DNA from 3 places in the Comamonas sp. F1-6 genome. Region 3 is predicted to be linked to each of the others. Evidence: predicted binding sites of a transcription regulator. Region 3 holds the regulator's gene; each other region holds the start of a gene.
What was found. Region 3 encodes FNR, which switches genes on or off when oxygen is low (the NO sensors DNR and NnrR bind a similar motif). Its sites were predicted from a motif close to TTGATNNNNATCAA; they were not measured.
Positions count from the first base shown of each region.

Region 1 (9,433 bases), 130 kb from region 3:
AGCACACAACCAGTCCTTCCCCGACGCGGCCCCAGGAGTCCGAGGTCGTAAACGTTCAGCCCTCAGATCGCGAAAAGAAGCCAATCGTCAAAGCACCATAAGCTCTGCGCCCGACAGCGGGATTCAGGCAATCATTCTCCATTGCAGCTCGCTCTCGTCCTGCGCAGAGCTCATGACACAATCCCGCCCTGCCTTCTTGGCCTGGTATAGCAGCGCATCGGCCCGAGCCAGTGCCTGCTCGAAATCCTGTGCGGAACTGAGTGCAGCAATGCCAAAACTGGCTGTTACCTTGAGTTGCGCAGCCAATCCTCCGAGCACCTGGCTTTGCAAGCGCTCACGCACACGCTCCACAATGGCTTGCGCTTCGAACAGCTGTACTCGCGAGAGCAGCAAGACAAACTCCTCTCCGCCGAAGCGGGCAACCAGATCGCAGTCTCTGACCTGCTGAGTCAGCAACTGTGCCAGTTGCTGTAGCACCTGATCGCCGGCCGCATGGCCCCAGTTGTCGTTGATGTATTTGAAATGATCGATGTCCACGGCAACCACGGCCCAGGGCACCAGCCGCTGATCGGCCAAGCGCGACTCTGCGGCCTCCATGAAGGCGCGGCGATTGAGCAGGCGCGTCAAAGAGTCACGGTTGCGCTCTTCGCGCAATGTCGTCATCACATCCCTGACCGAGCAGGCCAGCAATCCAACGGCAAACCACATCGCAAACAGAAGCGCTATGGCCTGGGTGAGCAACCAGTATCCAGATCGGGTCAGCTCCTGCACTTCGTGAACGGGCAACAGACTTACGGCCGCCGGCCTGAACAAGGCATAACAGACGTTGAGCCCATAGGCCCAGCGCACGCCACGCTCCAGCCAGTCCTTTGACGAATCGGCCTTGAGAAACGCCGGCATGGCCAGGGTCAGCTGCAAGGCCATGGCCAGAGCCAGGCACTGCACGCGGACCCATAAATCATTCTCGATCCGGGAAAAATAGAACAGCACGGACAGGGCGACGACAGCGATCAACAGGCCGCCGGCCACGCTTGCCCCTGCCGACCCCAGCCGCAAGGACATGCCCTGCGCCAGCGACCAGGTTCCCAGCAAATACAGGCATGCCGTCATCAGGGCGAAATGACTCAGTTGCGCATTGCTCATCAGGCTTTGCGCAGCCAGAGCTGTCGCGAGCAGCACATAACCGCCCACCAGCCAGAGCAGGAACAGCGCACGCGGCTGTCGGCGCTGCACATACCAGCAAGCCAACAAGGCAAACCCGAACAACACCACGCAAGCCGGCGCAATCAAGGCAAAGTACAAATCTGCAGGCTGGCCCAATTTAGGTTCTCCGCGCAGGAAACTGTGAATTCAACGTCGTCCATTCTCCGGCGAGAAGTATCTCCAATATTCCAATACAGCGCTCGCTTTCACTCTGGCATAAGCACATAGCCATTAGGTCGTTCTCCTGAGTCGGCGTCCTGCCCATAATCAATGACGCCAAAGCTCTGGCTGTGGCGTTCGAATAACTTGCCAAAGAGACACACACATGCGCATAGAGACACTCGCCGTACATGCCGGCTATTCCCCCGACCCCACCACCAAGGCTGTGGCCGTGCCCATCTACCAGACGGTGGCCTACGCGTTTGACAGCGCCCAGCATGGCGCCGATCTGTTTGATCTGAAGGTCCCGGGCAATATCTACACGCGCATCATGAATCCCACCACCGACGTGCTGGAAAAGCGCGTCGCGGCGCTCGAAGGCGGCATTGCAGCGCTGGCCGTGGCATCGGGCATGGCAGCCATCACCGCCGCCATCCAGACCCTGGCCGAAACGGGTGACAACATCGTGTCGGCCAGCACGCTCTACGGCGGCACCTACAACCTGTTTGCCCACACCTTCCCGCAGCAAGGCATCGAGGTGCGCTTTGCCGATCCACGCGACCCGGCCAGCTTCGGCAAGCTGATCGACGCCAGGACCAAGGCGGTATTCATCGAGTCCATCGGTAACCCTCTGGGCAATGTGACCGATATCCGCGCTCTGGCCGCTGTGGCCCACCGGCACGGCGTGCCGCTGATCGTCGACAACACCGTGCCCTCTCCCTATCTGCTGCGCCCGTTCGAACATGGCGCTGACATCGTCGTGCATTCGCTGACCAAATACCTGGGCGGCCACGGCACCAGCGTTGGCGGGGCGATCGTGGACAGCGGCAAGTTCCCCTGGGCGGAGCACAAGGCCCGCTTCAAGCGCCTGAACGAACCCGACGTCAGCTACCATGGCGTTGTCTATACCGAGGCCCTTGGCCCCGCCGCATTCATAGGCCGCGCCCGCGTCGTGCCGCTGCGCAACATGGGCGCCGCCATCTCGCCGCAGAACGCCTTCCAGATTCTGCAAGGCATCGAAACCCTGGCCCTGCGCATGGACCGCATCTGCGAAAACACGCAGAAGATTGCAGAAACGCTGCAAAAACACTCCAAAGTGGAATGGGTGCGCTATGCAGGCCTGAAAGACCACCCCGACCACGCCATCGTGCAAAAACAGTCTGGCGGCCGCGCATCGGGCATTCTGTCGTTCAGCCTCAAGGGCAGCGAAGGCCGTGCGGCCGGTGCGCGTTTCCTGGACGCCTTGCAGCTGTTCACGCGCCTGGTCAATATCGGCGATGCCAAGTCGCTGGCCACCCACCCTGCTTCAACCACGCACCGTCAGCTGGATACGGACGAACTGGCCAAGGCCGGCGTGACCGAAGGCATGGTGCGCCTGTCCGTGGGCATCGAGCATATTGACGATCTGCTGGCCGACCTGAACCAGGCGTTGGAACAGGTCTGAAGCGGGCTGAGACTCCGGCGCGCGACTTCAGGCATCGCGCGCCAGCCGCAGCCCCGTCATCTGCCATCGAGCCGTTGCGGGAAAGAAGTTGCGATAGGTCAGCCGCGCATGACCGGCAGGCGTGAGGCAGGAACCTCCGCGCAGCACATACTGGTTGACCATGAATTTTCCGTTGTACTCCCCCACGGCACCCTCGGCCACGCGAAAGCCCGGGTAGGCGGCATAGGACGAATGCGTCCACTCCCAGACCTGGCCAGTTGCCACCCCATGATGAGCGCCCGAGACTTCAGGATGCAGGCTGGCATGACCCACTGACGAGGACACAGGCCAGTCATGCGCACCCATTGCCACCTCCCACTCCATCTCCGTCGGCAGGCGCGCACCGGCCCAGCGCGCATAGGCATCAGCCTCGAAATAGGAGATATGGCAGACAGGCCTCAGCGCATGCAGAGCCGTCACGCCATACAGGCTGAACTCCTGCCAGCCCGCATCACCCGCAGCATCCTCAGCTTGCCTCCAGTACCAGGGGTGGCTCAGTTGCTGGGCCTGGCACCAGTCCCAGCCCTCGGCCAACCACCATTGAGGCTGGCTGTAGCCGCCGTCCAGCACAAAGCGCAGAAACTCGCCATTGCTCACGGGCCTCGATGCAATCTGCGCTGCTTGCACATAGACACTGTGCCTGGGCATTTCATTGTCAAACGCAAAGCTGCCGCCGCCATGACCTATGCTGTAGATGCCTGCCTCAAGTGGCAGCCATGTGAGATCAGCATAGGCCTGCACGCAATTCTCCTCTGCCACCCCATCTGACGCATAAGCAGGCCAGAGCGGGTGACAAGAAAGCAAATGCTTGATATCGGTGAGCATCAACTCCTGATGCTGCTGCTCGTGCTGCAAGCCCAATGCGACGAGCTGAGCAACGACCTGCTGCGTCGTCGGACTTTTCTCTTTCATGGCGGCCATCAGCGCCAGCATCTGCTCATCCACCACAGCGCGATAGGCCATGACCTGCGCCAGAGCCGGTCTGGTCAGCAAGCCCCGCTGGGCTCTGGGATGGCGTTCACCCACCTGCTGGTAGTAGGAGTTGAACAGCATGCGAAAACTGCCGTCAAAAGCCTGATGCCCTGGCTGGTGCACGGCCAGTACAAAGGTTTCAAAGAACCAGCTGGTATGGGCCAGATGCCATTTGGCAGGACTGGCGTCCGGCATGGATTGCACGCAGGCGTCTTCTGCAGACAAGGGCGCAGCCAGCTTTTGCGTGCAGGCCCTCACCCGCTCGAACTGCTGCGCCAGCACTATCCAGTCCCTGGCAGCAGGTGCCATGAAAAATGGCCGCACCATGGTTTCAGGCTTGGGCATGAATGACGGCAAACCATTGCTGCTCATCGGTCCAGACCCTGGGTTCGGCAAATCCCGCGCATGCCAGCATGGAGAGGAAATCGGACAGCGGGTATTTGTAGCTGTTCTCCGTATGGATGGTCTCGCCCTGAGCAAAATAGCGCAGGCCCTGAGGCCAGCACACCATGACGGGGCGACGGGCGCGCAAATGCATCTCTATGCGCGATGTCCGACTGTCGAAGCGCGCCTCATGCGTCCAGTCCTGAAGATTGAAATCGCTGCCCAGCAGACGGTTCACATGATTGAGCACATTGAGATTGAATTCGGCTGTGACGCCCTGCTCATCGTCGTAAGCGGCTATCAGAACCGGTACCGGCTTGGGCAGATCAATGCCAATCAGCAGCCCGCCGTCGCCCCCCAGAAGTGAATGCATATGTCCGAGCATATGCAAAGCCTGCTGCGTATCGAAGTTGCCGATCGAGGAGCCAGGATAGAACAGCTCACGCCGTGTCTGTGGCACGCCTGAAGGCAAATGCCAGTCCCCCGTGAAATCCGCCGCAACCGCACGAGCCGTAAGTCGCGGGAAGTCATGCTCCAGCCTGGCCACAGCGGCCTGCAGAAACTCGACCGCAATATCCACTCCCAGAAACTGCTGCGGCCCCACGCTGCGGCACAGGCGTCGCACTTTTTCGCAATTGCCCGCTCCCAGCTCTATCAACACCTGGCAACCCGCCATGGCCTCGGCTATTTCAGGTTCGAACCGGGTCATGATGGCAGCCTCGGTTCTTGTGGGGTAGTACTCGGGCAGCTCGGTTATCTGCTCAAACAGGGCGCAGCCATGCGCGTCATATAGGAACTTGGGAGAAATCTGCGCCTGCCGCTGCATCAGCCCCTGCGCCAGCTCATAGCGCAGATGCGTCGGGGGGGCATACGCGTCCATGAAGCTGCAACCCTCGTCCTGAAGCGGTGGAGGTCTCAACGAGGACGCCAGAGGCAATGGAATGCGCCCTGCGCGTGATGCAAACTCTATCGATGCTGCCTGCCTGTCCGGTGTCGCGCGCATGCTGATCCTCCTGATGAGCTGATCGCGCGATGCAGCCATTGCCCGCGCCATCACTGCCAAGCCTGCTTTAGAACGTGCTTACCGCGTTGGAGTGCAAGGAGATCGTAAACACGTTCTTAGGCCCTCAGCCTAGCGCGGCCGGCAATCGGCAGAAGTAGGACTGAAGCCAGCGATCCTTTTACTGCATGCGCATGCAGCAATGCTGACAAAGTCAATACTGGCCAAAGAATTCAGCAAAAAAAATCGGTACCCCGCGCTGGCGGAATACCGATCTAAACATACACCCTAGCCTCCGAAGTCATCAGGCCATGCCGACCTGCTGACTCCGATGCACCGCAGAGCCTGCGGTGCGTGCCTCGCCTGCGGGAAGAAGGCCGCAGACAAGAACACTCTTTGCCGTGAAGCTATCAGAAGCGATAGCCCACGCCCACACCCACCAGCCATGGGTCAACCTTGAACTTGGTGTTTTCAAACACGCCTGCACCTGTGACCTTGGTACCCAGATACACCTTCTTGATGTCGAAGTTCAGCGACCAGTTCTTGTCCAGCGCATAGTCGAAGCCGACCTGCAGCGCGCCGCCAAAGCTGTTCTTCTTCACGGTCACGGCACCATCCAGGATGTCCACGTTCGAGAAGCGTGTGTAGTTCACGCCTGCCCCCACATAAGGCTTGAAGGCCCCGAAGTTGGTGAAGTGGTACTGAGCCAGCAAGGTGGGGGGCAGATGCTTGAGCGAACCGATCTTGCCGCCATTCAGGCGCACATCATGCTTTTGGGGATAGGTCAGCACCAGCTCTGCCGCAATGTTGGGCGTGAAGAAGTAGGACACGTCCAGCTCAGGCATCCACTTGTTGTTGATGCTCACGCCTGCGTCTCCGGCAGCGCCACCGTTGTCGCTGTCCAGATGCAGAGCGCGCACGCGAACCTGCCAAGGGCTGGAGCCGTCAAACGAAGATTGGGCAAAAGCGGTACCGGCCGTCAGGGCGCTGGCAACAGCAGCAATCGCGATCAGAGTCTTTTTCATGGGTTCTTTCCTTGAAGAATTGGGTGAGTGCAATGCTTTGCATCCCTTGGCATCCATTGAAGCAAAGCCACTGCCACACGGGTTTGTCCCAGGTCAACCCGCACACCAACACCGCAAAGAAAAAAGCGGACGTTGCCCATCGGCCACGTCCGCCCAGGACACTGATGAAGCGCAAAAATTTGCGTCAGCAGTGATGGTAGTCGTCAATTCGGATGAGCCACCCTGGCTGGTCGCAGCTTGTGCCACAACTCCATGCACACCACAACCGCACCGCCAATGACGGCCCCAACCAGCACATGTACCAACACCGGTCCCAGCACTGCAACAATACCGCCCGTGGGCACAATCACCTGCTCTATCCAATGCTCGACAGGCTCTATGCCATGCACCAGCAAGCTACCGCCCACCATGAACATGGCAGCCGTGCCCACGATGGACAGCCCGCGCATCAGCCACGGGGTAAAAGCAATCAGACCACGGCCCATGGCCTTGGCAGCGCTGCTGCTCTTGGCCATCAGCCAGCCGCCCACATCATCCATGCGCACGATCCCGGCCACCAGTCCATAGACGAACACGGTGATGGCCAGAGCTACTGCGATCAGCACCGAGGCCTGCTCCCAGATGGGTTTGGCGGACACCGTACCCAGCGCAATCGCCATGATTTCGGCCGACAAGATAAAGTCCGTGCGCACGGCGCCCTTGACCTTCTGATTTTCGTACTCCATCGGGTCCATCTGCTTTTCACGCGCGGCACGCACCGATGAAGGCGCAACACCTTTATGGGCAGCCTCCTCGGCATCCACCACGGCATCATGCGCATCATGCTTTTTGTGCTTGTGAAACAGCTCAAGGATCTTTTCCACGCCTTCGAAGCACAGAAAAGCGCCCCCCACCATCAGCAAAGGCGTGATCAACCAGGGCACAAAGGCGCTGATCAATAGCGCTGCGGGCACCAGGATGGCCTTGTTCATCAACGAACCTTTGGCCACCGCCCAGACCACTGGCAACTCCCGATTGGCCTTCACTCCCGTGACCTGCTCGGCATTGAGAGCCAGATCATCGCCCAGCACGCCGGCCGTCTTCTGCACCGCCACCTTGGTCTGTGTGGCCACATCATCCAGGATTGCTGTGCTCTTGCCCGCAGCGGTCTTGGTCATCAAGGCCACATCGTCGAGCATGCTTGCAATATCGTCTAGCAGCATCAAAAGGCCGGCACCTGCCATCGCACTCCCCAGTTGGTTTCAATGTCCACTATCATGCCTGCAAACCGTGCAGCGACTGCAGCAGGAAGTTGCCAATCGCCTACGCGATCAGCACGGCCAAGGCTTTGCAGCGACAATGAGCGCCCTCATCGAACGGAAACCCTGTGACTCAAGCCATCGCTCATGCCGAACTGATTGCCAGCTACCGCAAACTTGCCGCAGAGGCTGCCAAGAAGGCGGAACTGGTCAAGGCCGCAGCGGGCAAAGGTCCCAAGACCATTGCAACGGTCAGCGAAACCGCTGCCAAGGCCGCGCGCCGCCGCGATGTGATGGCCGCCAGACTGGCCAAGCTTGGTATCGATCTGCCGGGCTGAGCCTCAACAAGCAGCCTTCTTCGGGCAGTCTTCTTATTTGCTGGTCTTGAAGCCCTGTGTCGCCGCCCAGGCGGCCACATCGTCGCGGCGGATGGCCGCTGCCATGAGCTGTGGAAAGGCATCGGGGGTACAAGCAAACGAGGGCACGCCCAGTGCCGCCAGCTTGGCAGCCAGTTCCGCGTCATAGGCCGGCGCACCCTCGTCGCTGAGCGCCAGCAACGTGATGAACTGCACGCCTGCTTCCACCAGCTCGTTGGCGCGGCGCAGCAGGCCCGACTCCACACCGCCTTCGTAGAGGTCGGAGATCAGCACCAGAATGCTGTTGCGCGGCTCGCTGATCAGCCCCTGGCAATAGCCGACCGCACCGTTGATATCGGTGCCGCCACCCAGTTGCACGCCAAACAGCACATCGACGGGATCGTCGAGTTTTTCCGTCAGGTCAACCACGGCCGTATCAAACACCACCAGCTTGGTGGCCACGGCCGGCAGGCTGGCCATCACCGCACCGAAGATGCTGGAATAGACCACCGAGTTGGCCATGGAGCCGCTCTGGTCAATGCACAGGATCACCTCGCGCTGCGGGCGACGCGCCTTGCGCCCATAGCCAATCAGCGTCTCCGGAACAATGGTCTTGTATTCGGGCTGCCAGTGGCGCAGGTTGGCGCGTATGGTGCGATTCCAGTCGATCTCGGCATGGCGCGGGCGTCGGTTGCGCTGGCTGCGATCCAGCGCCCCGGCCACGGCACTGCGCATGGGCTCCTCGAGCTTTTTCATCAGCTCGTCCACCACCTTGCGCACCACCAGCCGCGCCGTGGCCTTGGTGTTCTGCGGAATCACCGAGCCCAGCGAAATCAGGTCCGCCACCAGATGCACATCGGGCTGCACATTCTCCAGCATCTCGGGCTGCAGCAGCAGCTCGCGCAGATTCAGACGCTCCATGGCATCGCGCTGCATGACCTGCACGACCTGGCTCGGAAAGTATTTGCGGATATCGCCCAGCCAGCGCGATACCGAGGGCGAGGAGTTGCCGCGTCCGCCCTTGCGCGATGCCAGCTTGCTGTCTTCCTCATACAAGGCGGCCAGCGCCTGGTCCATCTCCTGCAAGCGACCCGTCACACCACCGCAACTGGCGTCAGCGGGGCTGCCCAGCACCATGCGCCAGCGCTGCAGCCGCGTGGTGGGCTGCAGCTCTTCGGACTCCTGTTGCGGCTCGGTCGCCAAATTTGCTGTTTGATTCATCGTCACACCTTGGCCGCAGCCGCATCAAAATCGGTAGCTGCCTGGGCTTGTCCCATCAGCGCCTGGGGCAGATTCAATCCCAGCAACTCATTGAGCACGGGCAAGGCCCGCAAGGCACGCGACTCATCCCAGGGCGCGGCGTCGTCCGCAGCTCCCACGGCAGGACCAGGTGCCGCAGCGCCCCCCACAGGAGTTCGCTTGACCTTGTCGCCCAGGCTTTGGCGCTCGTGATTGCTGAAGGTCGAGAAGCTGCGCCGCACCAGCGGCAGAATCTGGGCAAACTGCAGCTCGCCCAGACCGCTGAGCCAGGCATCGACCGCCCCCCAGATAGACTCGTCATGCAGCAACACCAGCGCCTGCTGGTTCAGGAAACCATCCAGCCAGGCGGCCAC
Region 1 covers NZ_JBCPWN010000004.1:27,252-36,684, reverse strand. Annotated here, with positions in the region: gene AAIL66_RS05490 (3'-5' exonuclease) at 1-51, shown strand, start outside; gene AAIL66_RS05485 (GGDEF domain-containing protein) at 124-1,320, opposite strand; gene AAIL66_RS05480 (aminotransferase class V-fold PLP-dependent enzyme) at 1,529-2,806, shown strand; gene egtB (ergothioneine biosynthesis protein EgtB) at 2,834-4,162, opposite strand; gene egtD (L-histidine N(alpha)-methyltransferase) at 4,149-5,081, opposite strand; gene AAIL66_RS05465 (OmpW family outer membrane protein) at 5,612-6,226, opposite strand; gene AAIL66_RS05460 (DUF808 domain-containing protein) at 6,430-7,449, opposite strand; gene AAIL66_RS05455 (hypothetical protein) at 7,593-7,802, shown strand; gene AAIL66_RS05450 (VWA domain-containing protein) at 7,836-9,041, opposite strand; gene AAIL66_RS05445 (DUF5682 family protein) at 9,044-9,433, opposite strand, start outside.
Region 1: a site for FNR is predicted at 6,310-6,323, ahead of AAIL66_RS05465 (OmpW family outer membrane protein). Genes of this name have one in related genera too.

Region 2 (9,433 bases), on a different contig from region 3:
CGGCAGCCGCGACGCGGCTGGCACCGATGGCACCGTTGGCTCCGGGGACGTTCTCCACCACGACCGGCTGGCCCAGGGCCTCGGCCAGACCCTGGCCGACCAGGCGCGCCACGACATCGGTATTGCCGCCGGGCGAGAAAGGCACGACTAGCTTGAGCGGGCGATTGGGGAAGCTGTCGGCAGCCGCCGGCAGGGCTAGGCTGGCGCCCAGCAGCGCTGCGGTCAGAAGAAACTGTTTGCGTGAAAAGGTCTGGGGCACGGTATGTCTCGTTGTTTGTTGTTGGCGGGCCGTGACGGCAGACGCATGGGCCCGGGCCCTGCATGGCGCAGGGCTTGGACATCATGGGCAGAGGGGGGAATTGAGGTCAATCAATCTTTGGGAAGCATGTCATGCATAAACGGAATGGCTGCCTGACAGCATGGGCGCGCAGGCCGTCAGGACAGTGCGCCCCTATACTTGCGGTCTCATGATTCGCTGGTTGATCGTCATTTTTCTGGCCCTGTTGCTCGTCAACGGGCTGCACGGCTGGCTGCAGCGCATAGGGCTGGGGCGTCTGCCCGGCGACTTCCGTTTCCGGCTGTTCGGCAAGGAGTTCTTCCTGCCGGTGGCCAGCACCGTGCTGCTCAGCGTGGTGGCGGCGCTGATTGCCCGCTTTGTGAAGCTCTGAGAGCGTGAACACGTTCTGAGGCGGGCCGACTTGAATCTGCAGGCTTTGGCTGCACATACGAACCTGAGCCCGAGCAGTGCCTGCTGGCACCGTCAGGTATTGCCAAAGAAAGTACGACTTACGCAAAGCGGGTTCAGGCAAGGCGACTGTCCCAGGAGGCAGGCCGTTGTCGCATTCTTTTTTGCGTAAATCCTAGAAAGGTTGCCCCTGTGTCCGAATCCCTGCACTACGTCTGCCCTCACTGCCACACCACCAATCGCATCGCCAAAGAGCAGCTGAGCAATCAGCCTGACTGCGGCAGCTGCCACCAGCCGCTGGTGACGGGCGAGCCCGTGGCCCTGGACAACGACAGCTTTGCCCGGCACACCGGCCGCAGCCAGTTGCCCGTGGTCGTGGATTTCTGGGCCCCCTGGTGCGGCCCCTGCCGCATGATGGCGCCAGCCTTTGCCCAGGCGGCCCAGCAACTGGCGGGGCAGGCGCAACTGGCCAAGCTCGATACCGAGGCTTATCCACAGGCTGCAGCACCGCTGGGCATTCGCAGCATTCCGACCATGGTGGTCTTCAAGGAAGGCAAGGAACTGGCACGCATCTCCGGGGCACTGCCTGCCTCGGAGATCGTGCGCTGGGTGCGCTCGGTGATCTGAGCGGCGGCTTCGCGCGAGTCGGCCCGCTCACCCGGCCCCGGTTCGGGGCCGGTTAGCCTGGCTCAGGCGGCGATGTCCAGCACCACGCGGCCTTCGATCTTGCCTTCGTGCATGCGGGCAAAGATGTCGTTGATGTTTTCCAGCTTGTCGGTGGATACGGTGGCCTTGACCTTGCCCTGAGCAGCAAAGTCCAGCGACTCCTGCAGGTCCAGGCGCGTGCCGACGATGGAGCCGCGCACCGTGATGCCCTTGAGCACCATGGAGAAAATCGGCAGCGGAAAATCGCCAGGTGGCAGGCCGTTGAGCGAAATCGTGCCGCCGCGACGCACCATGCCCAGAGCCTGCTCGAAAGCCTTGGGCGACACGGCCGTGACCAGCACGCCATGGGCGCCCTCGATCTCTCTTTGCAGATAGGCCGCCGGGTCGGTGTTCATGGCGTTGACGGTGACGGTTGCGCCCAGCTGGCGCGCCAGCGCGAGCTTGCTGTCGTCGATGTCGACCGCCGCGACGTTGAAGCCCATGGCCTTGGCATATTGCACAGCCATATGGCCCAGGCCGCCGATGCCGGAAATCACCACCCAGTCGCCGGGCTTGGCGTCGGTGACCTTCAGGCCCTTGTACACAGTGACTCCGGCGCAGAGCACGGGGGCGACGTCGATAAAGCTCACGTTGGACGGCAGATGGCCCACATAGTTGGGATCGGCCAGTGCGTAATCGGCAAAGCCGCCGTTGACCGAATAGCCGGTATTGGTCTGAGATTCGCACAAGGTTTCCCAGCCGCCTATGCAGTGGCGGCAGAAGCCGCAGGCGCTGTGCAGCCAGGGCACGCCCACGCGATCGCCTTCCTTGACATGCTTGACGTTCTTGCCCACCGCAGCCACGTAGCCCACGCCCTCGTGGCCGGGAATGAAGGGTGGATGAGGCTTGACGGGCCAGTCGCCTTCGGCCGCATGCAGATCGGTATGGCAGACGCCGGAAGCAGCGATCTTGACCAGGATCTGATCGTCTGTCGGTCGGGGTACCGGCATTTCTTCGATCGTGAGCGGCTTCCCGAAGGAACGCACCACGGCGGCTTTCATGGTCTGGGGTAAGGACATCAGAGCACCTCCTTGAAGCAAGAGGGCAAGGCCGCGGCCTGTGGGCCGGACACTTGCCCGTCAAAGAACCATAACGGTATGGAATGGGTGTTGCAGCGGGCTTCGTGACCTGCTGCATGGCCCGGGCGGAGCGAACCGCCGCAGCCGTCTCGTACTGTGCAATGGCTGCAGCATAGCTTCTTTGACTTAACTCAAGCCGCGCCCATCCCTGCCTTCTGGGCCTTGGCGCGCGGACGGCTAGGCGCCGTCCTCCAGATAGGCGGCAATCGCCTGCTCGCGCGCCTTGCTCACTGCGTCGCCGATGGCCTTGCCCTTGAGGCCGCGCTGCGCTGCGGTCTGGGCGACCGGGCCGGTTTCCACGGCAAGCGCCGCTTTCAGGGCATTGCCCAGGCGCTGGCGCTGCGGATAGGCCACATCTTCAAAGCCCAGACGTCCGCGCGCGTCGCATTCGCAGGCCTGCAGGGCTTCCTCGAAGCGCTGGGGCTTGCGTATGGCATCGCAGCGCTCGAGCAGGCGCAGCAGGGCGGCGGCATTGAGTTCGTGACTGCGGTGGATGTTGCCATGCTCGCGCGCCACGACCTCGGCCAGCTCCTTGCAGTCGTTGGGCACGCGCCAGCGCTCGCAGACCTGCAGCAGCAGGCGGGCGCTGCGCTGCTCATGGCCGATATGGCGGGGCAGCACATCGGCCGGAGTGGTGCCCTTGCCGAAGTCATGGCACAGGCAGGCAAAGCGCACGGACAGCGGTGCCTGCAAGCGGGCCGACATGTCCAGCACCATCATGGCATGCACGCCGCAATCGATCTCGGGGTGGTATTCGGCGCGCTGGGGCACGCCCCAGAGCTTGTCGAGTTCGGGCAGCAGCCGGACCAGCGCTCCGCATTCGCGCAGGATCTCGAACATGCGCGAGGGCCGGGCCTCCATCAGGCCGCGGCTGATTTCCTGCCACACGCGCTCGGGCACCAGGGCATCGACCTCTCCGGCCGCCACCATCTCGCGCATGAGTTCCATGGTCTCGGGCGCGACGGAAAAATCGGTGAAGCGCGCCGCAAAGCGGGCCAGACGCAGAATGCGTACCGGGTCTTCGCGGAAGGCATCGGTCACATGGCGCAGCACGCGATCCTTGAGATCCTGCTGGCCGTGGTAGGGGTCCACCAGGTCTTCGAGGTTGCCGTTGCCTGTCCAGTCTGCGGGAGCAGCGATGGAGTTGATGGTGAGATCGCGCCGCGCCAGGTCTTCTTCCAGCGTCACATCGGCGGCGGTGTGGACCACAAAGCCGCGATAGCCCATGCCGTTCTTGCGCTCGGTGCGTGCCAGCGCATATTCCTCATGGGTCCGGGGGTGCAGAAACACCGGAAAGTCGCGCCCCACGGGTACGAAGCCGCGCGCGCTCATCTGCTCCGGCGTGGCGCCAACCACCACCCAGTCCGTATCGTTGACGGGCAGGCCGAGCAATGCATCGCGCACCGCACCGCCTACCTTGAAAACCTTGAATTCACTCATGCTGCAATGGTAGTGGCTGCGAGCGGGCCTGCAGATACCGCAATCGCGGGAGCCAGGCCTCAGCGCTGCTGACGATAGGGCTCTTCAAACTGCAGAAAGTCCTGCTCGGCCAGCGCGGCCTGAATCCATTCCTGGGTGGCTGGCAACTGGGTGACGCGCTGCACATAGGCGCGCACGGGGGCCGAGGTCGGCAGGCCGTAGCTGTTGATGCGCATGCACACCGGCGCAAAAAACGCATCGGCAATGCTGAACTGGCCAAACAGCATGGGGCCGCTGGCAGCGCTCAGCAGCGGGGTCCAGAGCTCTTCGAGTTGCTGGACATCGCTGCGCAGATCGGCATGCTCGGCCCAGAGCCGGGCTCCGGTTTCCTGCAACTGGGCTTCGATATTCATGGGGCAGAAGCTGCGCAGCGCGCCGAAGCCGCTGTGCATCTGCGCCACCAGGCTGCGCGCGCGGGCGCGCTGGGCCACGGTTTGCGGCCACAGATGCTTGTCGGGAAAACGCTCGGCCAGGTATTCGCAGATGGCCAGGCTGTCCCAGATGATCAGTCCCTCGTCGACCAGCAGCGGCACCTTGCCGGTCGGTGCGAGTGCCAGCGCCTGCAGCTTGAAGCTGGAGTCGGGCGCAAAGCTGTCAAAGCGCAGTGTGAGCTCTTCGAAGCTGATGCCGCTTTGGCGCATCAGCACCCAGGGGCGCATGGACCAGGACGAGTAATTCTTGTTGCCGATATAGAGCTTCATGGCGGACTCCTGTGTGGTTTGTCGAGCAGCTTATCAAGCTTGGGCCTGGCGGTCTGTGTGTTTTGATTCCACAGTCATGTCTCGGCGGCGCGGCGGATGATGTAATTGCAGCACTATGGCAAATACTTCGACTTCTTCTGCAAGCCCGGCCGCTCAGGTGGCCGGGGCCGGTCACCACAAGGGCGCGCTGGTGCTGTTCTCGGGCGGCCAGGACTCGACCACCTGCCTGGCCCAGGCCCTGGCCATGTTCGAGCGCGTGGAGACGCTGGGCTTTGACTACGGCCAGCGCCACAGCGTGGAGATGCAGGTGCGCGCCGGCGTGCGCGAGCAACTGGCTGAGCGCTTTCCCCTGTGGGCGCCTCGTCTGGGCGAGGACCATGTGCTGTCGCTCGACGTGCTCAAGCAGATCGGCGGCTCGTCCCTGACCGAGGATGTGGCTTTTGCCATGCAGGCCGACGGCCTGCCCAACACCTTTGTGCCGGGCCGCAATCTGCTGTTTCTGACGCTGGCCGGCGCGCTGGCCTATCGCCGCGGGCTGACGGTGATCGTCACCGGCGTCTGCGAGACCGATTACTCGGGCTACCCCGATTGCCGCGACGACACCATGAAGGCCCAGCAGCTGGCGCTGAACCTGGGCCTGGAGCGCCGGCTGCGCATCGATACGCCGCTGATGTGGCTGGACAAGGCCCAGACCTGGCAACTGGCCCAGGACCTGGGCGGCAGCGAACTGGTGGAGCTGATCCGCACCGAGACCCATACCTGCTATCAGGGCACGCGCGATGCGCTGCACGAGTGGGGCTATGGCTGTGGCAGCTGCCCGGCTTGCGAGCTGCGTGCATCGGGCTGGCACAACTGGCGCGCCAGCCAGTCAGCTTGAAATTGATAGCTTCTTGCGATTGATGAAAAAGGACTTCAAGGCATTTTTGCTTTGAAGTCCTTTTGATAAATGCGGTAGATGCTACTTAATGAGGAGCATCTGCGCTATGGATCCGACTCAGGCGCTGGGCCGCGTGGCGATCTGCCCGGCCTGAATCTGCGCCGTCATCTGGCTGAGCCAGGCCTGGCTCTCGGGGCGCTCGAACAGAAAGTCCCAGATGGCATCGTGCTGGCGCGGCGTCAGGCCGAGCGCGCCATGGCGGCGCATATGTGCTTGCAGCCGCAGCACCTCGGGGTGCGTGAGCGGCAGCTGCATCACGGTCAGTGGCGGGCGCTGGCGGTAGCGGCGCTGGGGAATGTTCTTGCGGGGACGACTCATGGCAAAGCGATTCAAGGGTTAGACGGGCCAGACCACGCCGTTGTCGTTGAGGATGGCGTCCAGCGGCTGGTCATGGACCTCGGGCTGGAAGTCATCGACATAGCCATTGGTATAGCCCAGGCCCACAGTGAAGGGGCGCGGGCTCAGCTCGGCCAGCGTGCGGTCATAGAAGCCGCCACCATAGCCGAGGCGGTAGCCGCCGGCCGCATAGCCTACGCAGGGGACAAACAGCAGCGTGGGCACCAGCAGTTCGGTATCCTTGGGCTTGGGAATGCCATAGGCGTCCTCCTCCATCGGGCAACCGGGGTACCAGGCGTGAAAACTCAGCGTCTTGCGCTGTTTGTCTATCACCGGCAGCCCGATCCTGCGCCTTTGTGGAGTACCCTGTAGCTCGCCATCTTCCTTCCAGCGATGCAGGGCTGGCAGCGGATCGAATTCACCCTTGATGGGCCAGTAGGCACCAATCACGGTATCGGGCCGCTCCATCAGCCAAAAGCGCATCACCTGCTGCAGCGCATCGGCGCGTTGCAGGCGATCTGGAAGGTTGAGGCGCAGTTCAATCAACTTGCGGCGTAACGCTGCTTTGTCCATCGGATAATTTCCTCCATGCACTGGCTGAAGATTTTGACACCGCTTTGTGCGGCTTCCCTGTTGACTGTAGCTGCTCCGTTTGCGCAGGCACAAAACCCGGGCGACGCCGTGTTGCTGGATATGCAAAAAGCATTCCGCAGCCGCAATCAGACGGCGCTTACCCAGCTCCTGCCACAGGCTGCCGGTCACCCCCTCGAACCTTGGGCCGCTTACTGGGAACTCAAGAACCGCCTGGAAACCGCGTCGCCCGATGAAATCCAGGGCTTTCTGAACCGCTATGCCGGCACCTACCACGAAGACCGCTTGCGCAACGACTGGCTGCTGCTGCTGGGCAAGCAGCGTGACTGGAGTACCTTCGGCCAGGTCTATCCCAAGTTCCGCATGCGCGACGACAAGTCCGTCACCTGCTACGCCCTGCTGGCCGACGCCTTGCAAGGCCGGGGCGCGCCCAATGTGGGCCAGCAGGTGCGCGATCTGTGGATGGCGCAAAAAGATGCCGATGACGGCTGCACCACTGCCGCCGGCCAGCTGTATGCGAACAAGCTGATCACCGACGCTGATGTCTGGCGCCGTGCCCGTGTGGCCACCGAAAACAATCGCCAGAAGGCGGCCCGTGATGCGGTGGCCATCGTCGCCCCCGAGGCCGCCGACCAGGTGGCGCAGGTGTTTGCCTCGCCCGCCAAATACCTGGCAGGCCAGAGCAAGGCGCGCGGCCGCGAGCGCAAGGAACTGGCCCTGCTGGCCCTGATCCGCATGGCGGCCAGCGATCCCGATGCGGCTGCCACCCAGATCGACGGCGGCTGGGGCGCCCAGCTCAACGGCGAGGAGCGCAACTGGGCCTGGGCCGTGGCCGGCAAGCAGGCCGCCTTCAAGCTCTCGCCCGATGCCAACAACTACTTTGGCAAGGTGCGCCGCAACGAAGACCTGAGCGACGATCTGCTGGGCTGGAAGGCCCGCGCCGCCTTGCGTGCCGGCGATTGGAAGGCCGTTCGCCGTGCCATCGACGCCATGGGGCCGGAGCGCACCGACCCGACCTGGGCCTACTGGAAGGCCAAGGCCATGCTGGCGGGCCGCCCCAATGCCGAGGAAAAGGCCGAAGCCCGCCAGTTGCTGGAGGACACGGCCGGCAGCAGCAGTTTCTACGAGCAGCTGGCGCTGGAGGAAATCGGCCAGCGCATCACCGTGCCGCCCGCGCCCGCACCGTTGACGGCGCAGGAAAAAGCTGCGGCGCGCAGCAACCCCGGCCTGAGCCGCAGCCTGTATGCGATTGGCATGGGGCTGCGCAGCGAAGGCGTGCGCGAGTGGAACTACTCCACCAATCTGCACCAGCCGGGAGGCATGGAAGATCGCGAACTGTATGCGGCCGCCGATCTGGCCTGCGAGCGCCAGGTCTGGGATCGCTGCATCAACACCAGCGAGCGCACCAAGACCTTTGCCGACTGGAAGCAGCGCTTTCCCATGCCCTATCACGACACGGTGCTGGCCAAGTCGCGCAATATCGGGCTGGACCCGGCCTATGTCTATGGCCTGATCCGCCAGGAGAGCCGCTTCATCATGGATGCACGCTCGGGTGTGGGCGCCTCGGGGTTGATGCAGGTGATGCCGGCCACGGCGCGCTGGACGGCCAGGAAGATCGGCATGACGGGCTTCACTCCCGACATGATCAACGACCGCGACACCAATATCACCATCGGCACCTCCTATCTGAAGCTGGCGCTGGATGACTTCGAAGGTTCGATGGCGCTGGCTGCCGCGGGTTACAACGCCGGCCCGGGACGCCCGCGCAACTGGCGCAACGGCCCCACGCTGGATGCCGCCATCTGGGCCGAAAACGTGCCCTTCAGCGAGACCCGCGACTATGTGAAGAAGGTGCTCTCCAACACCACCAACTATGCGGCGCTGATCACCGGCCAGCCTCAGTCGCTCAAAAGCCGACTGGGCACCGTAGGCCCGCGCCCGGCCAATGATCCCGAAACCATGAAGGACTTGCCATAAGCGGGTGTTTTGATGAGCTGATGCTCATTTAATGATAGTGAAAAGCGCTCTGCCCGAAAGGTGTGGAGCGCTTTTTTATTGAGCGCTTCAAGTGCTCAAACAAGACCCGCGCCGAGGCGCGCGTGAAATAGCATGCAAAGTCCCGTGTAGGTGAATAACCTACAAACAGATGGCGAATGAGACTGGTTTGCGTTTACAAAAGTACATAATTGCAACCGTCAGAGCCCATAACGTCACATACAACCTCGGCTTTGTCTCCCTTTAGCTGCCAGCCAGCTGTCCAGAAGGCCCATCGGGCCGCCGCTTCCTACCCGTATCTGTGAACGACCTGCCCGAGGCAGGCCGAGGAGTCATCATGTCCAACGCAGCTCTCAGCCGTGCCCGCCACATTCGCTGGCAACCCCGTTTACTGGCCCTGGCCGCTGCCGCCGCATGCGTCGGCAATGCTTTTGCACAAGCCAGGGAGTCCACCATGGAGGAGGTGGTGGTCTCGGCCTCCGGCTTCGAGCAGGAGCTGAAAAATGCCCCGGCCTCCATCTCCGTCGTGACGCGCCAGGAGCTTGAGACCAAGAACTTCCGCGATCTGGCCGAAGCCCTGCAGGGCGTGGAAGGCATTGATGTGATGGGCGGCACCGGCAAGACCGGCGGTCTCGACATCAGCATCCGTGGCATGCCCAGCGACTACACGCTGATCCTGATCGACGGGCGCCGCCAGAACGTGGCGGGCGACGTCACGCCCAACGGCTTCGGCGCCGCACTGACCAGCTTCATGCCGCCCATGTCGGCCATCGAGCGTATCGAGGTCATTCGCGGCCCCATGTCCACGCTCTATGGCTCGGACGCCATGGGCGGCGTGATCAACATCATCACGCGCAAGGTCAGCAAGGAGTGGGGCGGCGAAGTCAGCGTGGGCGCCGGCATTCCGCAAGACAGCGAATGGGGC
Region 2 covers NZ_JBCPWN010000002.1:77,777-87,209, reverse strand. Annotated here, with positions in the region: gene AAIL66_RS02655 (tripartite tricarboxylate transporter substrate binding protein) at 1-259, opposite strand, end outside; gene AAIL66_RS02650 (DUF2905 domain-containing protein) at 468-668, shown strand; gene trxC (thioredoxin TrxC) at 878-1,312, shown strand; gene adhP (alcohol dehydrogenase AdhP) at 1,375-2,409, opposite strand; gene AAIL66_RS02635 (multifunctional CCA addition/repair protein) at 2,647-3,909, opposite strand; gene AAIL66_RS02630 (glutathione S-transferase family protein) at 3,969-4,649, opposite strand; gene queC (7-cyano-7-deazaguanine synthase QueC) at 4,765-5,526, shown strand; gene AAIL66_RS02620 (hypothetical protein) at 5,644-5,904, opposite strand; gene AAIL66_RS02615 (5-formyltetrahydrofolate cyclo-ligase) at 5,923-6,495, opposite strand; gene AAIL66_RS02610 (transglycosylase SLT domain-containing protein) at 6,511-8,490, shown strand; gene AAIL66_RS02605 (TonB-dependent receptor) at 8,846-9,433, shown strand, end outside.
Region 2: a site for FNR is predicted at 2,591-2,604, ahead of adhP (alcohol dehydrogenase AdhP). Genes of this name have one in related genera too.

Region 3 (9,433 bases):
AAGTCGGCCCAAGAAATGCCTTGATTTTGCTGAATCCCCACAAACTGCGCATCGTCAAATCAGACGATAGGAAACCTAGCAAAAAAGCATGCCCTCCAACTATTGCAGACCTGCAATATGAATACCACTGGCATCGTCATCCGACGAATACGGCTGAGCTCTCGGCTCCTGCTCGGATGCACCCTGCTCCAAGCGCTTTCGGAATTGCTCTGCAGGCAAGGCTGGCGAGCACAGATAGCCCTGAAAGTAGTCACCCTGTAACTGCTCAATTGCCTGGCATTGCTCCTGCGTTTCCACTCCTTCTGCCACAAGTTCCACACCCAATGCCTGCCCCATGCTGATGATGGCGCCCACAATGGCCTTGTCTCCCGCATCGTGCGGCAGGCCACGCACAAAACTCTGGTCGATCTTGATCTTGGAGATCGGCAGTTTTTTCAAATAAGCCAAGCTCGAATAACCGGTACCGAAGTCGTCAATGACCAGACCCACACCCAGCTCTGCGATCTGGTGCACGCGCAAAGCCATTTCCTGCGCTTCCTGCAGCAAAATGCTCTCGGTCAGCTCCAGCTCCAGCCACTGTGCCGGCAAGCCGCTGGCTTCCAGCACATATTTGAGGCGATCCACAAAGTCCGGCTGCCTGAACTCCAGCGCGGAGACATTCACCGATACCTTGACGGGCATGTCCATAGCCAGCCAGCGCGCCGCCTCTTGTACTGATTGCTCCAGCACCCAGGCATCCAGCGCAACCACATAGCCGGACTCCTCCGCCAACGGAATGAAGGCTGCAGGAGAGATCACCCCCAGCTCGGGGTCCGTCCATCGAAGCAAAGCCTCTGCCGCCACAATGCGACCCGAACGGATATGTACCTGTGGCTGAAAGTGCACGGCCATATGCCCCTTGTCCAGCGCCTGGCGCATGGCATGCTCCAGCTTCATGCGCGAGAGCAGACCCGCACTCATTTGCGGCTGGTAGAAACTGAAATTGCCGCGTCCACGCTCCTTGACACGATACATGGCGATATCGGCCTGACGAATCAGCTCGTCCAGCGTCAAACCATCCGCCGGAAATTGCGCAGCCCCAATGCTGCACTGAACGGAAAAGCCCAGGCCGTCAAGCATAAAGGGCTGACGCATTTCGTCCAGAATACGGGCAGCCACGGCCGAAGCCCCTTCTCCCGTGCAATCATGCAGATAGAGAACAAATTCGTCCCCGCCCTGACGGCACAGCACATCCGCAGGGCGCAGCAGTCCGCTCAGCCGCTGAGCAACCAGCTTGAGCACCCGATCGCCGAAGTCATGGCCCAATGAATCGTTGATGATCTTGAAACGATCCAGATCCAGAAACAGAATGCTGAAGGGCTGCTGTGTGAAGCGCGCAGCAGTGATTGCGGCTTGCACGTGACGGCTCAAACTCAGGCGATTGGGCAGCCCTGTCAACGCATCACTGTAAGCCAGCTGCTCAATCTGCTTTTGGGCACTGCGCTGCATGGTCATGTCGCGCATAAAGCCAATGCTTTGTACCAGACGCCCATAGCCGTCACGCAATGCAACCCAGGACAGCCAGACCGCGCAGCGCTGACCTTCACTCTGCTTGAGCCAAAGATTGCCCTCCCAGAAGCTGCCCACATCCCAGCGCGCAGCGGCCAGCTCCAGCAGGTCGGACACAGGCCCTCCCTCGGACTCGAACAGAGTCCAGGCAGCGAGCCCCAGCACCGCCTTGCCATGCAGCAACTGCCCGCCGGCCGGGTTGACCTGAACGATGACACCATTGGCATCGGCAATGAAGATACCGTCCAGGCTGGACTCGAACACTCTTGCAGCCAGACGTAGTTCTGTCGCCGAGCTGGATTCCACCGTGATGTCTCGATAGGAGTAGATACGCCCTATCGCCACACCGCGACTGAGCTGAGGCACGGAGCGACGCTCCAGCACCCTGCCACTGAGCAGCTGCAGTACCTCCGAGGTTTCAGGAGCCGACAGGTCCTGCGCATCCTGCAGAAGAGTGAACTGACTCTCGCTGCTGATGGTCTGCGCTTCCAGATGGGCAAAAACGGCCGCATCATCTCGCTGCACGAGCAGTGGTTCGGGTAGTTGCCACAGCTCCGCGAAACGGTGATTGAATGCCCGAATGCCGCCGCGCAGATCACAGACCAGCATGCCATCTGCAGCGGACTCAAGCGTCGCCCGCAACTCTGCAAGCAGCATGTCCAGTTCGCTCTCGTGCCGCAACTGCTCGCTGCGGTCGAGCATGGTGAGCATCAACCAGCGCGGATTCAGGGCGATGGAGCCCACCCCCATCTCCACAGCTGTCAATGAACCATTGGCTGTACAGATTTCTGTGAGAAATTTCGCCCCGCCCACCCAGTTTGAGGCATCCTGCCAGAACGCCTTTTGCACCAGGGAGGCGCACAGCACATCGACATACTGCTCCTGCGCCTGCTCGGGCGTGTAGCCCGTGAGCTGCATACTGGCTGCATTGGCATGCACGACACGCAATGTCTGCGCATCCAGCAGCCAGACCGCCTCCTGCAAACCATCGAGCATGGAGGCAAGCAGAGGGTCAATCAGAAAACTCTGCTGCAAAGTCACGCGAGGTCTTTCTCGGCAGCAGGTGCTGCAGAACTGTCAAAAAAGTAGCAAAGACGCCTTTGCGGCTGTAAAGCTTCTAACGCATTTCGAGAAAGCTGATTTCGCGTCAAGCCCCGGCGAATACCCAAACCCACATATTCAAGCAAATCTACGAACCGCAGCTTCTGCGGCGCCTGCATGTCATAGGTCAGCACCTTCGGCTTGAGCGACTGGCTGGTGTTGACAGACACCACCACGCCCATCCGCCCATCGCTTAGTTCCACCAAAGAGCCCGGTGGATAGACCCCCAAGGTCTGCACGAATGCCTTGAGCACATCGGGCGCATACCGCTGGCGATACTGTCCGTACAGTGCAGCCATGGCTTCATGAGGCGTCATTTCGTTGCCTTGCAGTGGCAGATTGCACAAGCGCTCAAAATTATTGACCAGCGCCAGGATCTGTCCGGCAATGTCCATATCTTCGGCCAGCAAGCCAAGTGGAAAGCCTGACCCATCGGCCCATTCATGATGCTGGGCGATGGCCGTCGTGACGGAAGGAGGATAGCCCATGGATAGAGCCAATGCCACCGACTCTCCGACATGACGCGCATACACGGTCTCTCGCAGAGGCGTGCGGCCCGTGCCCTGATTCAGTGCATTGGCCGATGCGGAAATCTCAAGCCCCGGCTTGCCGATGTCATGCAACAGGGCCGCCGTGCCCAGATCCTTCAATACTTCATCGCACAGGCCCAGCGTCTTACCCAGCAACAGGCTCAGTACGGAGACATTGACACCATGTACGCCAAAGGTGGCGCCCCCCGTATCCGCGAGCAGATGCAAACTCAGATCACGAGCCTGCGCCAGTTTGACGACTTGCTGTGCAACCAGCATATCCGTCGTTGTCCGCGCCTTCTCGGGGTTGACAGGCAACAAGGCCTGCACGTCATCAAATACGGAAACCGCGCCCAGAAACCTGGACTGCACGCCCAAAATACTGTTACGCCAGGCATGCGCATCGTTCTCGGGGGGGGCAGGAGCGGGTTGAGGGTCTGCTGTCGGAGGCGCTGCCGCTTCCTCCAGATCGCTTCTCGATAGATCGACCTGAACTGCCTTGAGCTTCAGGGTCCTGAGTGTCTGCAACTGCTCGTCATTGACAATCTTGAAGCTGCTGACGGGAAACGGATGGCGCAACCAGCCGGTCTCCAGATGGACATACATGCCGATACGCAGTTGTCCGATATCAATAGCAACGAAACGATTCACTTTGGGCGCTACACACAAGATGAGACATTATTCCGCAGTTCCATGACTGCTCAAGCATGACTAGGGTCTGTTGGGATGCAAACAGCGTCAACAACCCCCTCTTGTGTGACTTATCGGCACCAAAGACTGGGTTTGTAGACCAGGTCCATCCACAAAGCCCAACTCGCAACGCCAATCAGCATCAGACCTGCAACTCTGGTGCCCCACCTGGCCCGCAATGCATTGACATGCGACTGCCCCAGTTGCCACAGCCAGGGTCCCGCCAGCAACCACAGTGCACCACCAACGGCAAAGGCAGCCATGGACAAAGCACCTTGCCAGGCGCCGCCACTCAAGGCCGCCACCAACACCGCCGAATACAGCAAACCACAAGGCATCAGTGCCCAGGCAAAGCCCGCTGCCAGACTGCCGCCCGGCGCGGTGACCCAGGGCTGAACCCTGGCCCAGACGGAACGCCCCGCCCGCTCCAGCCAGGCTGGCTGCCGCGCCTGCACCACCATGGCCAACCCCCAGGCCATGACCGCCACATGCATCAGCGTCCAAAGTCTCTGCAATGCCGTTGTCTGACTGGTCAGCCAGGCCAGACTTTCCATGGCCACGGCCGCGATCCCGCCCAGCAGGGCATAGGCAGCGATGCGCCCCAGATGAAACAGGCTGGTACGCAGCCATTGGCGTTTTTGCAGGCCGAGCACGACAACTGGCTGCCCGCCGCCGACAGGCTTCGCTGCTGTGACCACACTGCAGGGGGCAGCGCACATCACAAGACAATGGGGCCCACCCACGAGCCCCATGATCAAAGCAGTCCAGACCAGCGAAAATAACATGCGCTAGATGATGCGCGAAAAGCGGGCGCGGTTCCGGTCAGCCTGCAAATATCGGTCAAACAGCATGGCTACTCCGCGCACAAAAAACCAGCCCAGGCCAGTGACCTTGAAGCCCTCGACGGACAGCTCGACCAAGCCGTTGCGCTGCATCTCTGCCAGCGCATCCAGCTCCGCAGCGAAGTACTCGCGGAAATTGATAAGCCAGGCCTGCTCCATGGGCTCATACAGGACGGAACCCTGGCACATGATGGACATGATGACGGCTCTGCGCACCAGATCGTCACGCGAAAGCGCCAGTCCGCGCTGCACGGGCAGCATGCCTCCATCGACGGCATCGTAGTACTCTTCAAGAGTCTTGACGTTCTGGCTGTAGGTCGCACCCACCTTGCCGATAGCCGATACGCCCAGTGCAATCAGATCGCAATCAGGCTGGGTGCTGTAGCCCTGAAAGTTGCGATGCAGGCGCCCCTGGCGCTTGGCAATGGCCAGAGAGTCGTCAGGCAGCGCAAAGTGGTCCATGCCTACATAGACATAGCCGCCATCCATGAATGCATCAATTGCGCCGGAGAGCATGTTCAGCTTGTCCTGTCCCATGGGCAGGTCTGCCGATTCGATACGCCTTTGCGGCTTGAAACGCTCGGGCAGATGCGCATAGGCATACAGTGCAATGCGATCGGGGCGCAGCTCATTGACCTGTGCCAGCGTGCGCGCAAAAGACTCGGGCGTCTGCCTGGGCAGCCCGTAGATCAGGTCCACATTGATGGAGACAAAGCCCAGGCGGCGCGCCTCGGCCACCAACGAAAAGACTTGCTCGGCGGGCTGCTCGCGGTGCACCGCTTTCTGCACCGCGGGATCAAAGTCCTGCACGCCAAAGCTCAGGCGATTGAACCCCATGTCCTTGAGAGCTCTCAGCCGCTCGTTGCTGACGGTGCGCGGATCGACCTCGATGGAGTACTCGCCCGCGGGATCCAGCTTGAAATGTTCACGCATCAAAACCATCAGCTGCTGCAACTCGGCATCGCTGAAGAAGGTCGGTGTGCCTCCGCCCAGATGCAGCTGGCTTACGAGCTGACCTTTGCCGCAATGCTCGGTATGCATGGCCAGCTCGCGGCTCAGGTAGTCCAGATACTCGGCAGCCTTCTCGTGATGCTTGGTCACGATCTTGTTGCAGGCGCAGTAATAGCAAAGCGACTCACAGAACGGCACATGCACATAAACGGACAGGGGCAAAGCGCGCGAGCCAGAATGCGTCTTGCGCTGCTTGAGTGCCAGTATGTAGTCGTCTGCACCAAAAGCCTCAACAAAACGGTCGGCTGTTGGGAACGATGTGTAGCGTGGGCCGGGGATATCAAAGCGGCTCAGCAACTCAGGCGTGACTGCGGTCATAACTGGGAGTTAGGGTGCGCCCACACTCTGTATAGAGCAGATTTCAATGGAAATCAGATCCTGAAAATCATGCCCAAAATAGGCAAAAGCGCATGTTTTTGAACGAATACAGGCAATGTGCCCCAAGGCAATCACCCTGTCCTTGATGAAAATCAAGAGACCTCAAGGCAAGTGCTGCGACAATTTGATCCATCTCATCTTCAACCACGAGGTCAATGACCAGCGCGACTCTCCACTCTGTGTCTGTCTGCGCCGTTGCAAAAAGCCCATGAATCTTCAGACCATCAAAGCATCCTGCTCCAACTGCAATCTGCGTGAACTGTGCATGCCCATGGGCCTGGACGATGAACAAATGGAGCGCATTGACGAGATTGTGGCCACGCGCCGCAAGGTCAAGCGCGGCGGGCTGCTGTTTCGCAATGGCGAAGAGTTCACCTCTCTGTATGCCATTCGAACCGGCTTCTTCAAGACCAGCGTGGCCACCGAAGACGGACGCGATCAGGTCACAGGCTTTCAGATGGCTGGCGAAATCATTGGTCTGGACGGCATCGTCAACGACCACCACACTTGTGATGCCGTGGCCCTGGAAGACGCCGAGGTCTGTGTCATGCCGTTTGACAAACTGGAGCAGCTCTCGCGCGAGGTCACGGCCCTGCAGAACCATGTGCACAAGGTCATGAGCCGCGAAATCGTGCGCGAGCATGGCGTGATGCTGCTGCTGGGCAGCATGCGTGCCGAGGAGCGCCTGGCGGCCTTTGTGTTGAACCTGGTCCAGCGCCTGTCGGCACGCGGCTTTTCCAAGTCGGAACTGGTGCTGCGCATGACGCGCGAAGAAATCGGCAGTTACCTGGGCCTCAAGCTCGAGACCGTGAGCCGCACCTTCTCCAAATTTGCAGAGGAAGGCATTGTGGAAGTCAAGCAGCGCCACCTGCGCATCCTGGATACCGAGGCGCTCAAACGCATCGTCAACAGCCAGCAATGCCAGAGCTGAACCGATTCGACAGACACTCTCAAGACAAAGCCCGCGGACAGCGGGCTTTTTTATCTGGGCGAGTTACTCGGGCAGAGGCTCGGAAACGATGCCGCCATTGAGATCGCTGACGGAGCGCCCCAGCATCACCGTCATCGCACCTCCAATCAGCGTCACGACCCAGAAGGCAAAAAAAGCGACCGTATAGATGGCCTGGCGCGACCAGTCCAGTGGGGAGCCCAGCCAGTGCACATCCAGCGGGTCCACAAAGGCAAAAACCACCATCTCCATGATTGCCGCCGCCAGAAAGGCCGGCCAGACAATCCACATCCAGCGTCGAGCATCCATCCTGATTCTCCTTGGGCTGTGGGCTTGATCATATTTTGCACAACAGTGGTGACCGTTCATGCAGGACTGCGGGCATGCACCGTGGCGGGAAACCCTGAATTACTCTCTTTTCAGTAGCATCCTGCGCAATCCGAATATCAAAAAATCATTTACTTCTACATCAACGTTAGACGGAGCATGCATAACACGCTCTGATTTTGATATTGGCAACAAAAAAGGCCGCAAAAGCGACCTTGGCGGAGCAAGCGCCGGAGCGCTCAGCGATCCAGCGGATGGTCCTTGGCTGGCGTGGCCGCATGATTGCGGCCGGTGACTGCTGGGGCCAGGCTTTTTTCACTTTCGCTCAGGCGCTGGTTGATTTCCATGCCATGGCGGTAGTAGTCAGGGTCAATCACGGGATCGGGCCTGCTCAGTGCGATGTATGCGGTGACAAAGCCGGCAATCACCACGATCACCGGGCCGGCGATGATGAGCCAGACATGGGCAAACTTCCACCAGGGCTTGCCGTCCTCGGGGTGGATGATCTTGGCCGTTTGCGAGACCTTGGCTTGTGCTGCCGACATGATGAAACCTCTTTCCAAAATTCTGACCACCCGAGCACGCATGGCAGGGTGGCATAAATTGTTGCCGATTGGCGGTGCCCTTGTCCGGCCTCCGTGATGGCTCACGAAGACCGGCAAGACCTGGCATTAACGCGGCACCAGGAACACCGTCTTCTCGGAAATACGCCCTGCTCCGGCAGTCACTGCATCCACATTGAAGTGTACGGGGTGCGAGCCGGGAGTTGCCGAGCCATACGGAATCTGCAGCCGCACCGCAATGCCGCGTGTCTCTGCCGGGCCAACGCTCACTTCCTGCTCGGATGCGACTTCCAGATTCTCCAGGCCCACGGCGCTGATACGGTAGCGCTGCTCGGACTCGGTGGCGTTCATGATCTGCAGACGGTAGACGTTCTCCAGCTTGCCGCCCGCCACGATGCGCGAAAGCGCAGCACGGTCGCGAATCACGTCGACCTTGAGCGGCTCGCGCAGCACCAGACTGGCGATCATGGCGGCGCTGAGGGCCACCAGCACGGCCGAGTAGATCAGCACACGCGGGCGGAAAATGCGGCGAATCACCTGCACCTGCTTCCAGGCCTTTGCCACGGCATTCTGAGTGGTCAACCGGATCAGGCCACGCGGATACTCCATCTTGTCCATCACGGAGTTGCAGGCATCGATGCACAGACCGCAGCCGATGCATTCGTACTGCAACCCTTTGCGGATATCGATGCCCACGGGGCAGACCTGAACGCAAAGCTTGCAATCTATGCAGTCCCCCAGGCCCTGTGCCTTGTAGTCGACGTCTTTCTTGCGCGGGCCGCGAGCTTCACCACGTTCGGCGTCGTAGCTGACGATCATGGTGTCCTTGTCGAACATGGCACTCTGAAAGCGTGCATAGGGACACATGTACTTGCAGACCTGCTCGCGCATATAGCCGGCGTTGCCGTAGGTGGCGAAGCCGTAGAACGCCACCCAGAAGATCTGCCAGTTGCCCTGGAAGGCCATCAACTCCACACCCAACTCACGGATGGGCACGAAGTAGCCGACAAAGGTGAAACCTGTCCAAAGAGATAGAGCGATCCAGAGAAACTGCTTGAGCGACTTTTTCCAGATCTTCTCCAAAGTCCAGCCGCTCTTGTCGATACGCATGCGGGCACTGCGATCGCCTTCGACCTTGCTTTCGATCCACATGAAGATCTCGGTGTAGACCGTCTGCGGACAGGAGAAGCCGCACCACAGACGCCCGGCTACGGCGGTAAACAGGAACAGCCCCAGTGCGCTGATGATCAGCAGCCCCGTCAGATAGATGAAGTCCTGCGGGTACAGCACCAGTCCGAACAGATAGAAGCGCCGGGCCCCCAGATCGAACAGCACCATCTGGCGCTCGCCCCACTGCAGCCAGGGCAGGCCGTAGAAGACGATCTGGGTCAGAAACACCATGGCCCAGCGCCACCGTGAGAACACGCCGCTAATAGAGCGTGAGTACACTTTTTGCTCGGAAGCGAACATAGGCACCAGCTCAGGCCCGCCCTC
Region 3 covers NZ_JBCPWN010000004.1:157,971-167,403, reverse strand. Annotated here, with positions in the region: gene AAIL66_RS06065 (bifunctional diguanylate cyclase/phosphodiesterase) at 100-2,589, opposite strand; gene AAIL66_RS06060 (HD domain-containing phosphohydrolase) at 2,586-3,830, opposite strand; gene AAIL66_RS06055 (sulfite exporter TauE/SafE family protein) at 3,941-4,654, opposite strand; gene hemN (oxygen-independent coproporphyrinogen III oxidase) at 4,658-6,040, opposite strand; gene fnr (fumarate/nitrate reduction transcriptional regulator Fnr) at 6,309-7,031, shown strand; gene AAIL66_RS06040 (hypothetical protein) at 7,095-7,358, opposite strand; gene AAIL66_RS06035 (FixH family protein) at 7,616-7,921, opposite strand; gene ccoG (cytochrome c oxidase accessory protein CcoG) at 8,048-9,433, opposite strand, start outside.